Colwellia sp. M166: one gene and its partner. Each later gene encodes a partner of the first gene's protein in a complex. Links are inferred from orthologs where the notes say so. Each region holds a gene or a part of one and is shown on either strand. Other genes may lie near its edges.

Evidence for each region. Proteins that work in one complex are often made in the same cells at the same time.
Region 2: the proteins of rne (region 1) and eno are in contact, whole or in part, in a solved structure (PDB 2FYM), measured with the Escherichia coli proteins. The link is inferred for Colwellia sp. M166 from one-to-one orthologs.

What each region holds. Positions count from the first base shown.
Region 1 is NZ_CP040755.1:779,620-786,006, forward strand. The notes cover bases 2,671-6,350. They hold rne (ribonuclease E), read left to right. Parts: upstream 2,671-3,045; coding sequence 3,046-6,150; downstream 6,151-6,350. Also shown: FGD67_RS03530 (CBS domain-containing protein), read left to right, coding at 252-827; 23S rRNA pseudouridine(955/2504/2580) synthase RluC, read right to left, coding at 1,445-2,407. UniProt on the Escherichia coli protein: Endoribonuclease that plays a central role in RNA processing and decay. Required for the maturation of 5S and 16S rRNAs and the majority of tRNAs. Also involved in the degradation of most mRNAs.
Region 2 is NZ_CP040755.1:1,189,874-1,198,052, reverse strand. Bases 2,134-5,068 are described here. They hold eno (phosphopyruvate hydratase), read left to right. Parts: upstream 2,134-2,919; coding sequence 2,920-4,218; downstream 4,219-5,068. Other genes in these bases: FGD67_RS05400 (ATP-binding cassette domain-containing protein), read left to right, coding at 4,636-5,068; FGD67_RS05410 (CTP synthase), read left to right, coding at 2,134-2,761. Also shown: FGD67_RS05420 (YbaN family protein), read left to right, coding at 1-261; FGD67_RS05415 (DUF4202 domain-containing protein), read right to left, coding at 298-882; more of FGD67_RS05410, read left to right, coding at 1,124-2,133; more of FGD67_RS05400, read left to right, coding at 5,069-6,015; FGD67_RS05395 (DUF5329 domain-containing protein), read left to right, coding at 6,460-6,777; FGD67_RS05390 (HDOD domain-containing protein), read left to right, coding at 6,975-7,814; hmpA (NO-inducible flavohemoprotein), read right to left, coding at 7,945-8,179. UniProt on the Escherichia coli protein: Catalyzes the reversible conversion of 2-phosphoglycerate (2-PG) into phosphoenolpyruvate (PEP). It is essential for the degradation of carbohydrates via glycolysis.

The DNA.
Region 1 (6,387 bases):
GTTATTGATTAATGGTCTTATCACCACGTTAAGTTAATAACAGCGCTAAATAGCAAAATCTGAATGAAAGATATATAGCATAACCGCGTATCTTGTTTTGGTAACTATTGGTTCTGTCCACAAAGCAATATACTGCGGTAGCAGCAAAGTTATTAACTGATGAAAAATAAATATTTAAGAGCATTTGTGGATATATCAAGCAGCCCATAAAAGCGCTTACTACCCAGTGCGTAAAAAATTAAGAGATAAATATGAAAAAATTACATTTAGTTAACTTAGCAGCCACAGACAACATAATATCACCAGAGCAATTTGAAGAAATTAATCTAGCATCGCCAGCGGTAGAAATATTCACTGACTTTAAGGTTCATCAAGCTCTGATGATTGATGGTGAAACTATGGCAATAACGGCATTACAATTGATGTTAAAAACACATGTTCGAATGAATATTGTCGTTGCTGAACACGATAGTTTTATTGGTATTATCAGTACCAATGAATTGTCAGAACAAAATATTGTAGCAAAGCTTTCTAAAGGTATTACCCGCGAAGATGTATTGGTGAAAGATTTAATGATCCCTAAATCAGATTTTCATGCGTTTGATTACAATGAGTTACTACGCGCGTCTGTTGGTGATGTAGTGTCAACTTTAGAAGATTATCAACTTCGCCATTGCCTAGTACTAGATCGAGAAAGTCATCATATCCGGGGCGTAATTTCATCTAGTGATATAGCAAGGAAACTACATATCAATATGGACCTAAATGTTAAGCAGTCATTTGGTTCGGTTTATGATGTTGTCCATCAAAAAGCCAGTTCGATGTAAATAAACGAGAATACGGCCTGGCATTCACTAAGTGATGTCATTGCATTTACAGTTAAAAACGAGTAATTATTTAACTTTACCTGTTGAGCGGTTTAGTTAACTTGGCTTGCACAAGGCCGTTATCTGAATCGCTATTAAAGCTTATTGATTAACTATTGATACCTAACTAAGTCTGAGTTAATGATGCCAAAATGAAGACAATGTAAAGTAATCGAAAAAACTTAAAGGTATGAAAGCCAATAGCCTAATAATGAAGAAAAACTCTTATCCATTATTATACTTTTAAATTTTCTCGTTTAAAGTCAGCTTTACCTGACAAAGCTCTACTGTTAACTATATAATTCAGTTATTAGTTAATCCCCGTTCGGGTTAAGCTACTTTACCCAACAATGCTATTTAAATGCCTATCAGCGTTATTTTTACGCCCAATAGCTCGCTATTGGTTTGTAAAAATCCCTTGCTAAGCGCCTAAATTCCATCATTGCACTTCTTTTAATCTTTCACTTAAAAAATATCGTGAATAATTTAGCCAATAACACTATGAATCAACAGGTTACAAAGTCCATTAACCCGAACTGAGGCTAGTTAAGTAACCGTAGAACTAAATATAAACATGCTTACTGCACATCAGCTTTAGTTAATTTTTTTAATACTTTTTCAAGCGATGGCTCTAACGGTGCTTCAATTTTTATTCGTTCATTACTTAACGGATGAGTAAACTCAATGCTGGCCGCATGCAAAAACAAACGTTTCAAGCCTAAAGTCTTCATTTCTAGATCAAAATCTTCATGACCATATTTAGCATCACAGGCAATCGAATGCCCCTTTGTTTGACAATGCACGCGAATTTGATGAGTACGTCCGGTCACCGGAAAAGCTCTAACCAGCGTGGCGTTTTTATAATGCTGAAGGACTTTAAAACGTGTTTCTGACTCTTTACCGTTAATATTATCAACGACCACAACACGCTCACCTGATTTTAAATCATTTTTCTTTAAACTTTCAGTAACACGGGTTAATTTTGTCGACCAGCGGCCTTTCACCAACGCATGATAAAACTTTTGTACGGTCTTATTACGCAATTGTTCATGTAAATGTCGCAAAGCCGAACGTTTCTTAGCAACCACTAAACAGCCCGAAGTATCTCTATCAAGTCGATGCACTAGTTCAAGCATTCGTGCATCTGGGCGTAAAGCTCGCAGCGCTTCAATCAAGCCAAAACTTAAACCACTACCACCATGCACTGCCATACCTGAAGGCTTATTAATCACAATTAAACGTTCATCTTCAAATAATATTTGCTTTTCTAAGTTCGCAACAACGTTTAACTGCGTAGAAACCGTATTAGTATTTTCCGAAACGCGAATAGGCGCAACACGAATAATATCTTCGTCAACTAACTTATATTCAGGTTTAGTACGCTTTTTATTAACGCGAATTTCGCCTTTACGTAATAAGCGATATAACATGCTCTTGGGCACACCTTTTAGGGTTTTAACTAAAAAGTTATCGATACGTTGACCGGCATCTTCGCTGTCTACCGTGAAAAATCTAACTTGAGGTTTTGGGCTATCTGTCATATCAGTTTTACTAGGAACTATAATTACGCGCAGTTTAGCATATTTTTTTCGAATTAGAGGCAATTAAAACGAGGATTTAATTGGCTTATCTGAAAATAAAGTGTGATAATAGGATGGTTACCGCTATATTCTAGCCGTAACAAGTAAAAAGGATGCTTTAAGCGAGACGTAAGAGGCAAAATGCGGCCACGTTAGTATTAGACAATTTTACCAAATATCATTGTCTAGATATTAAAAGTAAGGCCTATTGCGAATTTGACGCGTGTAACTTGTCAAAAACAGCGCATAAACATATTGTCCGGCGCAATAAAGCGATTATGTAATTAAACAGAAAAAACAAGTCAAATTTTCAATCGTTAAATTATTAGAAAACACGATAAAAATATCGAACTAAAATTAACGAAGCACTTAATTTTCTGTTGCGCACAGCACACAGACTGAGCACATAAAGAATCAATTTTACTGTGACGTTAAGCGTCGCAGTTATATTAAACAATCAGAATTTTTAACAGCTTGCTGCGTAATATGGCGTAGTAAGATTGACACCCGTGAGGCTGACAAATTGCTGTTACCATAGCGATAGATGACTTTGTGTTCTAAGCAATGGTGTGTTGTGACTAAAATGAGTCACACAAACTATGAAACGTATGTTAATTAATGCTACACAATCTGAAGAATTGCGTGTAGCACTTGTAGATGGTCAACAACTTTATGATTTAGACATCGAAAGTCCTGGTCACGAACAAAAAAAATCCAATATATATAAAGCAAAAATCACCCGTATAGAACCGTCGCTAGAAGCGGCATTCGTTGATTATGGTGCTGATCGTCACGGTTTCTTACCGATGAAAGAAATCGCTCGTGAATACTTCCCTAAAGGTTATAGCTTCCAAGGTCGTCCTAACATCAAAGAAGTATTGCGCGAAGGCCAAGAAGTTATCGTGCAAATTGATAAAGAAGAACGCGGCCAAAAAGGTGCAGCGTTAACTACTTTTATTAGCCTTGCTGGTAGTTATTTAGTGCTGATGCCAAACAACCCTCGTGCCGGTGGTATTTCACGTCGTATCGAAGGTGATGAACGCACGGACTTAAAAGCCTCATTAAGCAAGCTAACCTTACCCAAAGGTATGGGCTTAATTGTTCGTACTGCTGGTGTTGGTAAAGAATATGAAGAACTTGAATGGGATTTAAACGTTCTATTACATCATTGGAACGCGATTTCAGAAGCGGGAGCAAGTCGTCCGGCCCCATTCTTAATTCACCAAGAAACAAATGTTATTTTACGTGCAATTCGCGACTATTTACGTCGTGATATTGGTGAAGTATTAATTGATCGCCCGAAAATTTTTGAAAGTGTTAAAAAGCACATTGAAATTGTTCGTCCAGACTTCTTAAGTAAAGTTAAACTTTACACCAATGACGTACCTTTATTTACCCATTATCAAATTGAAACGCAAATTGAAACTGCCTTTCAACGTGAAGTGCGTTTGCCTTCTGGTGGTTCAATCGTTATTGATCCAACCGAGGCATTAACGTCAATCGATATTAACTCTGCCCGAGCAACTAAAGGCAGTGATATTGAAGAAACAGCCTTTAATACCAACTTAGAAGCCGCCGAAGAAATTGCTCGTCAATTACGCTTGCGTGACTTAGGTGGTTTAGTGGTTATCGACTTCATCGATATGACCCCTGTTCGTCATCAGCGTGAAGTTGAAAATAGAATGCGTGATGCTGTCAAACAAGACAGAGCTCGTATTCAGTTAGGTCGTATCTCTCGCTTTGGTTTACTCGAAATGTCGCGTCAACGTTTACGCCCTTCTATTGGTGAAACTAGCCAAGGTGTATGTCCACGTTGTAGTGGTACAGGTCATGTTCGTGGCGTTGAATCACTCGCATTATCGGTATTACGTTTAATGGAAGAAGAAGCCATTAAAGACAATACTCAACAAGTACAAGCACAAGTACCTGTACCTGTTGCGACCTATTTGTTAAACGAAAAACGTCGTTCAGTATTTCATATTGAAAAGCATCACAGCGTAAAAATTCTGATCATCCCTAATCCAAACATGGTAACACCACAATATGAAGTTATCCGTGTACGCAAAGACGAAGGTATTGAAGAAGCTAGCTACGACATGCCAATTAAGCAAGCAGCACTTGAAGAAGCTGTTATGCCTAAATTTGATAAAGAAGTCAGTAAGCGCGACGAGCCTTTACTACAAGGTATGTCATCTCCTAAACAAGCACCGAAAAAACAAGAGGCAGCGCCTGTTGTAGAACAAACCGCTGAATCAAAAGGTTTCATCGCAGGCGTTGTTTCTTGGGTTAAATCACTTTTTGCTGAAGAGGAAGAAGTTAAACCGGCACCGAAAATGCCAGCAGAAAACACGGCTAAAAATAATGATGAACGCCGTCCACAGAGAGGCCGTCAAGGTCAACGCCGTAATAACCGTAACGATTCACGTAATGAAGGTCGTAATGACACTCGTAAGACCAGCCGTAACGATACGCGCAATGACAAGCGTAAACCTCAAGATACTGTTGACAATAAAGCGAATACTGCAACTAAAGTTTCAACACCTGCTAAGCCTCAAAAAGAAAGAGTGCAAAAGCCGAAAGAAGAAAAAGTTGCTGAACGTCGTCAACGCCGTAACAATCGTAAAAAAATACGGGTTAATGCCAGCGATACAAACAGTAGCAATGCTAACCTTGAAAATAGAAAAACAGCCAGTAATCCAGTTAAAGCAACAGCAACTGAAAAAAATGCTGTTGACGCAAGTAAAGTTGAAACTTTACCAGTAGTGGACACAGTAGCAACAACCAATAATGTTGAGAACACAACGGTTGAACAAACGACTGACAAAGCAAAAGAAGAACAACGTCCAAGAAGTCGACGTTCTCCTCGACATATGCGTGCACACGGTCAACGCCGTAGACAAAACGCTGATGCAAGCGATATTAAAAGTGAAATAACTGAAGATCCAGTTACCGCTCGATATCCTGAGCAAAGTGCTACTGCATCTAATGACAGCGCAAGTGAAATAACAGAGTCGACACCTACGGTTGCTGAAGTTCAAAAAGTACAAGCTGATGCCTTAACTGAAGTTATCAACAATCCTGACAATGAAGTTCAACAAAACCTAGCTTTTGATGAGCCTGAAGTTACAGATGTTAAAACTGAAGTAGAAGCAACGGAAAAAGCAGCGATTGTCGCTGAAACAGTAAAAGTTGAAACAACTGAAGCAGCTGAAGCAGCCACTGATGGTATAGTTCAGGTAGCTAACGTCAATGTTGATAATTCAGCCAGTAGTGAAGATGTTATTGATACTGAAGATGATAAGGCTGAGGCACCTACGGTAACTGAAGCTAAAGTTGAAGAGCCAATGGTTATTGAACAACCGGCTGTAATACCTGACGTTGTAACATCGACAGATGATAATACTGCAAATGCTCCAGTAGCCACGGTTGACACTAAATCTGAAGTTGCGGATGAAAAACCGAAAAAAGTACGTGCTAAAGTAAAAAACATTAAACGCAAAGTTAAAGCGGCAGCAAGTAAAACATCAGGTAAAGCATCAGCGCCTATGACGAAACCAGAAACTATTGTCAGTCATGGTAATATTCCTCGTGAGTTTGTTGCGAGCGAACAGCGTGCATTACATGCTAAATCTGGTCGAACGGCACTGGTTAGTGATGCCACTAGCCGTCATTCAGCGGGTCCAACGAAACCAACACTTGATTAAGTTGTTTCGCTTGTCTTCATTGTAACAATATGAAGCACTGAAAAGTCAAAAGCCAATTGTATTATACAATTGGCTTTTTGTTATCTTAAGCTAAATTCTGTTAGATATATGTACTAGCACACCATCTAATACCAATATAAAAATCACGGGAGAGGTAGATAATACCCCGTTAATCAACAAAGCAATTTAATGAAATACAGGTAAAAGTTAATTGCCAGGCGCTAGAATAAACTTAAA
Region 2 (8,179 bases), 410 kb from region 1 along the record:
ATGCATAAAATGTTGTTGGCGAATAAAGTTTTTGGGCCAATGATTTACCATTGGCAGCAGTCGCGCAGTATTCCTAAGCGAGCAAAAATCATGGCCTTGAGCTCTATTGCTATTGCGACATTATGGTCGTGTTATATTTTACCGACCCTATGGTTAAAGGTATTCGTAGTTGTGTTGGTTGCTTGGCCCATTGTCTTTTTGTGGCGCTTACCACTAAGTAATGGCAATCAAGATATTTTGACATCTAAAGCGCCAGAATAACAAACACAAGCCCAACCAGCCTGCTTAAATTATTGTTTAGGCTAAGGCTTTACCAACCAGCTCTGCTAAATGAGCTGGCAAGGTCAGGCTTAATGCAATTTCTTGGCCTTGTGTTGACATTTTTCGCCAGGTTAGCTGGACAATACGAATAATCTTTTCTTCTTTATGTTTAGCGGCAAATTCATCAAAATAATATTGTAAAAAAACTAAACAGGCTACGTCTTCTAAGGTTTGGCTATTATCATTCGATTTTAATTTTTCTTTACGAATAATCGCGGCAGTGGTTTCGGCTGAATCTTCACTGTAGCCATGCTCGAGCATCAATGCTTTGGCTGTAGCGGCATGAAAAATACCTAACTCTTTGCGCCATGTTAAGTAGCCTTGTTTACCTGCCGGAAAGTCGATACGCTTCAACTGCCAGCGCTTTACATGTTGTGCGCGCACCGCTATTTGTAAGTACTCATCGGCTTCAGGCCAATATTTTTCAAGGCAAGTTGTCATGTGGCGACCGTACACTAACTCTTTTGGCTGAGCAATGCCGTCAACAAGTGTGGTGTTGATATCAGCTTTATTGATGGTATCGATGGCGTTTAAAACATTTTGCAATTGCGTCATAGTCATGGGTTTTATTTATTAGGAAAAGTAAAAAATCAGTTTACCCCGTTTTTCATTAGTTACAATAATACTTTAAGAGAAAATTTCTGTGTTTTAATGAAAATTTGTGCAACTAGATGCCTTGATCATATTGTCGTGAACATGGCTTTTAAGTATAATGCTTTCCCGTCCTACTAAATTCATTTATTTACCAAAAATAAAATCAATTTAGTGCAAAATTTCTGTTTTTCCTGACTCTGGGTATCGCATGACAACTAGATATATTTTTGTTACTGGCGGCGTTGTATCGTCTCTTGGTAAAGGTATTGCTGCAGCATCACTAGCGGCAATTCTCGAAGCACGTGGTTTGAAAGTTACCATGTTGAAGCTTGACCCATACATTAATGTTGATCCTGGGACAATGAGCCCAATTCAACATGGTGAAGTTTTTGTGACTGAAGATGGTGCAGAGACCGATCTAGATTTAGGTCACTACGAACGTTTTATTCGCACCAAAATGACCAAACGTAATAACTTTACAACAGGTCGTATTTACCAAGATATTCTAGCGCGTGAGCGTAAAGGTGAGTTTTTAGGCGCGACAATTCAGGTTATTCCTCATATTACTAACGACATTAAGCGTCGGGTGATTGAAGGTGCTGAAGGTTACGATATCGCGATGGTTGAAATTGGTGGCACGGTAGGTGATATTGAATCGCAACCGTTCTTAGAAGCTATTCGCCAATTAGGCGTTGAGTTAGGCCGTGAACGCGCTATGTTCATGCATTTAACCTTAGTGCCTTATATTGCCGCCGCGGGCGAAATAAAAACGAAGCCAACGCAACATTCTGTAAAAGAATTACGCTCAATAGGTATTTTCCCAGATATTTTAGTGTGTCGTAGTGAGCGAGCTATTCCGGCTAATGAACGCGCTAAAATTTCATTATTTACTAACGTTGAAGCAAAAGCCGTTGTTTCAATGCGTGATGTTGACTCAATTTATAAAGTACCGGCATTACTTAAAGCACAAGGGACGGATGAATTAGTCGTTAAGCGTTTTGGCCTTGATGTACCCGAAGCTGACTTAACCGATTGGGAACAAGTGCTTTACAAAGAAGCTAACCCATCAGGTGAAGTTGTTATTGGTATGGTCGGTAAATACACTGAATTGCCTGATGCCTACAAATCAGTAAACGAAGCATTAAAACATGCCGGTATTACTAACCAAGTTAAAGTTAAAATTCAATATATTGATTCACAAGACGTAGAGTCTAAAGGTGTTGAAGTTTTTAAAGACCTCGATGCTATTTTAGTGCCGGGTGGTTTTGGTGAGCGTGGCGTTGAAGGTAAAATTTTAACCGCACAATATGCCCGCGAAAACAAAATACCTTACTTGGGTATTTGTTTAGGTATGCAAGTGGCGTTGATTGAATATGCCCGTAACGTTGCCGGTTTAACTGATGCACATAGTACTGAGTTTAATGCAGAGACACCACACCCAGTGGTTGGTTTGATCAACGAATGGTTAGATGAAGAAGGCAAAGTCGAATACCGTAATGCTGAGTCTGACTTAGGTGGAACCATGCGTTTAGGTTCACAATTGTGTCACATTGTGAAAGGTACCAAGACATATGACGTATATGGTAGTGAAACAATTTATGAAAGACACCGTCATCGTTTTGAGGTAAATAATAACTACCGTGAACAATTAAGCAAAGCAGGTTTAGTGTTCTCGGGATTATCTACGGATAAAAGCTTAGTTGAGGTGATTGAAAATCCTGATCACCCATGGTTTATTGCCGGGCAGTTTCATCCAGAGTTTAATTCAACTCCTCGTGATGGCCACCCGCTTTTCACCGGCTTTATTGCTGCCGCTTTTGAACATCAAAAGCAGCAATCAAGTTAACTCGAACTAATAAAAACCGTAGCTTATTGCTGCGGTTTTGTTTTTAGCAGCTAAGTATTTTATTACTGTTGAGAACTGAACTGAAATTTATAGCAATTTAACTTTTAATTTATCGTTTATAACCTGCCATGCGCAGTTAGTAAGGAATAGGGAACATAATGTCTAATATCAGTAAAATTATCGCTCGCGAAATCATGGATTCTCGTGGTAACCCAACGGTTGAAGCTGACGTCTATTTAGCGTCAGGTGCTTGGGGTCGAGCTGCCGCTCCTTCTGGTGCCTCAACCGGTTCTCGCGAAGCGCTAGAGCTACGTGATGGTGACAAAGCACGTTATTTAGGTAAAGGCGTGTTAAAAGCCGTTGCTGCTGTTAACCATGATATAGCTACCGCGCTTATCGGCAAAAGTGCTTTAGAGCAAGCAAATATTGACCAAATCATGATTGATTTAGATGGCACTGAAAACAAAGAAACTTTCGGCGCTAACGCTATTCTAGCGGTTTCTTTAGCTAATGCTAAAGCAGCGGCAATGGAAAAGAAAGTACAATTATTTGAACATATTGCAGACCTTAATGGTACTCCGGGCCAATACTCATTACCGTTACCCATGATGAACATCATCAATGGTGGCGAGCACGCTGACAACAACGTTGATATCCAAGAGTTTATGGTACAACCGGTTGGCGCAAAAAGCTTTAAAGAAGCATTGCGTATGGGTGCTGAAATTTTCCATGCCTTGAAAAAAGTATTATCTTCAAAAGGCATGAGCACAGCAGTAGGTGATGAAGGTGGTTTTGCGCCAAACTTATCATCAAATGCGGAAGCCTTAGCGGTTATTAAAGAAGCGACAGCAGCAGCCGGTTACGAATTAGGTAAAGATGTAACTTTAGCACTTGATTGTGCGGCATCTGAATTTTACAACGCTGAAAAGGGTATTTATGACCTTACTGGCGAAGGTAAGCAATTTACGGCGAATGAATTCTCCGATTTCTTAGCAACGCTTTGTCAGCAATACCCAATTGTTTCAATTGAAGATGGCTTGGACGAGTCAGACTGGGATGGTTTCAAATACCAAACCGATCTGCTTGGTGACAAAGTACAAATTGTGGGTGATGATCTGTTTGTGACAAATACCAAAATATTAGCTCGTGGTATTGAGCAAGGTATTGGTAACTCTATCTTAATCAAATTTAACCAAATCGGTACCTTAACAGAAACCTTAGCGGCAATTAAAATGGCGAAAGATGCAGGTTTTACTGCTGTTATTTCACATCGCTCGGGTGAAACTGAAGATTCAACTATTGCCGATTTAGCCGTAGGTACGGCGGCTGGCCAAATTAAAACCGGTTCATTATGTCGCAGCGACCGTGTTTCTAAGTACAACCAATTGTTACGTATTGAAGAGTTCTTAGGCGACAAAGCTATTTTTAATGGTTTGTCTGAAGTTAAAGGTCAATAATCAAAAGCTTTCTGCTAAATAAGTGCAATAACGGTTATGGTTATACTCACTGACACTTGATAGTTGCGTGCAACCGTTAAGCAACTTTTCAAGAGCCATTGACCGACCTTTCAAATAATTCAAAATCCGATACCAGTTAACTGATATCGGATTTTTTATGTATTTTGAAAATGAACCGTGTCCAAGTAAACTTGGTATAAAGTGATTCGAAAGCTATAAAAACCAATCAGTCTGGATAAATATTGTTGGTGCTAATGTCGTTCATATAGCGCTAAGCGCTGAGTGGGAACAAACTTAATAGACTTGGTATTAGATGCAATGATATAACTCAATGTTATAAAGCTGTTTTGTTAATTGATATAATTGACTTTTAAAAGTATCTTCGAAAGAACAAAATTTAATGGAAAAATTAACCATATGATAAGTATAGTAAATTTTGAGCACGATAAGCTGGTCATTAAACAGTGGCAATTACTTGAAAAAGAAAACTGGTGTGTTTTGGGACGCAATGGCTCAGGGAAACAATATTTTAATCAACTGTTAATTGGAGAATTATTACCAACAAAGGTTGAACAACTAACATTACCGGCTAAAGACAAAGTCGCTATGATTTCCTTTGAAGCACAGCAAGATATCTATGAAGAGACTTTAGAAAAAATAGCGCCTGATTATGCTGATATTAATGGGGCTATGATTAAAGCGAAAAATTTTTTACCGGAAGATAAATGGCATGACCCTCTCATTGGTGAGTTTGGCTTAAGTCAGCGTCTTGATACTAGCTACTTACAACTTAGCACTGGTGAAAGTAGAAAGTTGTTAATACTGCAAGCCATCTTCAAGGGGATTGATTTACTTGTTTGTGATAACCCGTTTGACAGCTTAGATATTGCTTCTTGTCAGGCTTTATCTGATGCCTTAGCAGGTTTATCGCAAACCGGTATTACCGTGCTCTTATTGTTAAATAATCGCCAAGATATTCCAACATGGTTTGACAACGTTGCCTTTATTGAACGTGGACAATTCTCTGTTATTGGTAAGTTAACGGATGCCGATACTAAAAATCAGCTTGATGTCTTACTAACTCCAGCACCAGATGATGCGCCTTGGCCAGATACCGTGCAGCAGTTAGCAGATTATCAACATACACTTTTAGTCGAGCTCATTCAGGGGACGGTGCGTTATGGCGGTGTGAGTGTTTTTGAAAACTTAGATGTTAGCATTAAACCTTTACAACATACGTTGATCACAGGTGCTAATGGCAGTGGTAAATCTACCCTGATGCAATTAATTACCGGAGATTGTCCACAATGTTATAGCAATAATATTCATGTTTTGGGTTATAAACGAGGCTCAGGTGAAAGTATTTGGGAACTGAAAGCACAAATGGGCATTGTGAGCGCCGAGTTACATCGTCAATATCGAGTGAGTGTCGACTTACTTACCGTGATCCTTTCGGGTTTTTATGATTCGATTGGTCTGTATCAAAAACCAAGCGAGAAACAACTTGCTATTGCAGAGCAATGGTTAGAAAAAATAGGTTTATCCGCACACAAGCAGCAATTATTTCAACAGTTGAGTTATGGTGAACAGCGACTTGCTTTAGTCGCTAGAGCATTAGTGAAGTCGCCTTATTTACTTATTTTAGATGAACCAACACAGGGACTAGATGAATTAAATAGGCATAGAGTGCTGAATTTTTTAGAGCACTTAGCCACGCAAAAACACAGTACTATGTTGTTAGTAAGCCATAGGCAAGACGAGCTTTTATCGATATTTGAGCAGCATATAAAGCTTTAATTGACTTTTTGCTTTTGGCTCTGTCTTTATAAAGCTGTTAACAATAAATTAACTGGCGACTTAATAAGTAATGCTGATCAGTTAAGAAACTTTTGCCGTGCCATTGAGTGAGCTTTCAAATAGTTCAATAGCGCCGCTTTCTTTAAGAACTGTACTTGTGCCAATGATCGGCATGAGTTTATTCCACCAATATTCGGCATGTAATATTGCAACCTAAATGTGTCCGTACGGACACACCTAAATGGATAAACGCTTCTGATTGCGCGAAGTGCACTGGTATAGCAAGCACATGTTTAGGCACTGAAGCGGTTAACAGTTAACTGATTGGCATTACACGCTTGTGAGTGACTTTTTGTTACTACTGATTTGTTGAGTACATTTATGTATATTATTTTACCTTGCTGCAATTTGGAGTTAATCAATTGAACTTAAAAAGTAGTCTCAATGCTAATATCATTACTGTCTTTTAATATTTTTGCATCTTCTCATGATGAAGTCGCTCATCTTTTGACGTTTATTGAAAAAACCGAATGTAAGTATGAACGCAATGGCACCATGCATACAGGGGCTGAAGCGGTTAAGCATATTAATAAAAAGTATCGATATTACCTTGATGATATTAAATCGGCAGAAGACTTTATTAAATATGCCGCGACTAAAAGTGCAATGTCAGGTAAACATTATAAAATCCACTGTGCTGATAAAGCGGTAATGAAAAGTCAAGATTGGTTACTTATTGAATTAAAAAAAGTTAGAAAATAAAATGTTTCATTGTTATAAAGTCATTCATTAACTATTATATGATTATGATTAAATTGACTTAAATAATCAGTACTGTAACTTTCTTGAATTTGGTAATATCTATAGCTAGTGAAAAGTCGCTTTAATTTGAGGCTTAGCCCTTGGGCTCATATTTAACTCTTAGACGTTGAACTTAGATTAAAATAAAGTAAGGAATTATGTCGTTGATTGATCTAGATAATAAAAAGTTAGCTTCGGCAGTTTCTAGTTTTCAAGTACCCGCTAAACCTCAAATTCTAATTGATATTCAAAAGCTGATGGCAGAAGATGAACCTAATATCGATAAAGTTGCTTTATTGATTAGTAATGATGTTGGCTTATCTTCAGCAATTATAAAAGTTATTAATTCTCCACTTTATGGTGTTAACCGTAAAGTATCTAAAATTAAGCATGCGGTGATGGCCTTAGGTTTACGAGGGGTTAATGGTCTTGTTATTGCCTTATTGCTTAAATCTTCCATTCAAGGCACTTCAAGTATTTCGCTTGAACACTTTTGGGATAACGCTATTGATACTGCTAACGCGATGTCTTTTATCGGCGGAGAAATAGACAGTAAAATACCGGTTGATACGCTCTATAGTATCGGGCTTTTCCATAACTGTGGTATGCCAATATTAGCGTTAAAATATACTGATTATAATGATTTATTAGCAGAAGCAAGTGGGTTAGCGTTAAATTCCCTTGAGTTAGAAGAGCAACACTATCATACCAATCATGCAGTGTTAGGCTATTATGTAGCAACGTCGTGGAACTTACCCAGTGAAATTTGTCAAATTATTTTGCGTCATCATGAAGTAGACTACTTGGATGAAATAACTGATAGTAGCGAGCAACTAGCATTCGCAATTTTAAAAGCGGCAGAAAACTTAATTGAGCAAGCTAGACGCCAGAGCGTTACGCCAGATTGGGAATATGTTCAAGAAGCGGTGTTTGATGTATTAGGGATCTCTGCCATGGACTACTCTGATCTAGAAGATGGCTATACTTTGCTGTATTAATTTTAAGTACATGAATTGAAGCGCTTGCGTTATCGGACATAGCTTTTGGTCTTTAGTTTTAAGCCAATATAGAAGAGCCTAACCGCTGGTTTATGAGCTGATCAGGCCTGATTTTTAGTGTCTATAGATATTACAATGTGGCGTGCGGGCCAAACACTTCATAATGAATATTACTTTCACCTACACCTAGTTTTAACAATTGCTGTTTAGCAAATTGCATAAAAGCAATGGGACCGCATAAATAGAAGTTTCCATTTTCCGTTGGTAAATCAACAGTAGCTAAATCCATCATGCCTTTATTGATATGTGGTTTTTGTACTTCTTCAGTTCTGTACCAGATATTCTGTTGCCAGTTGTTTTGATTG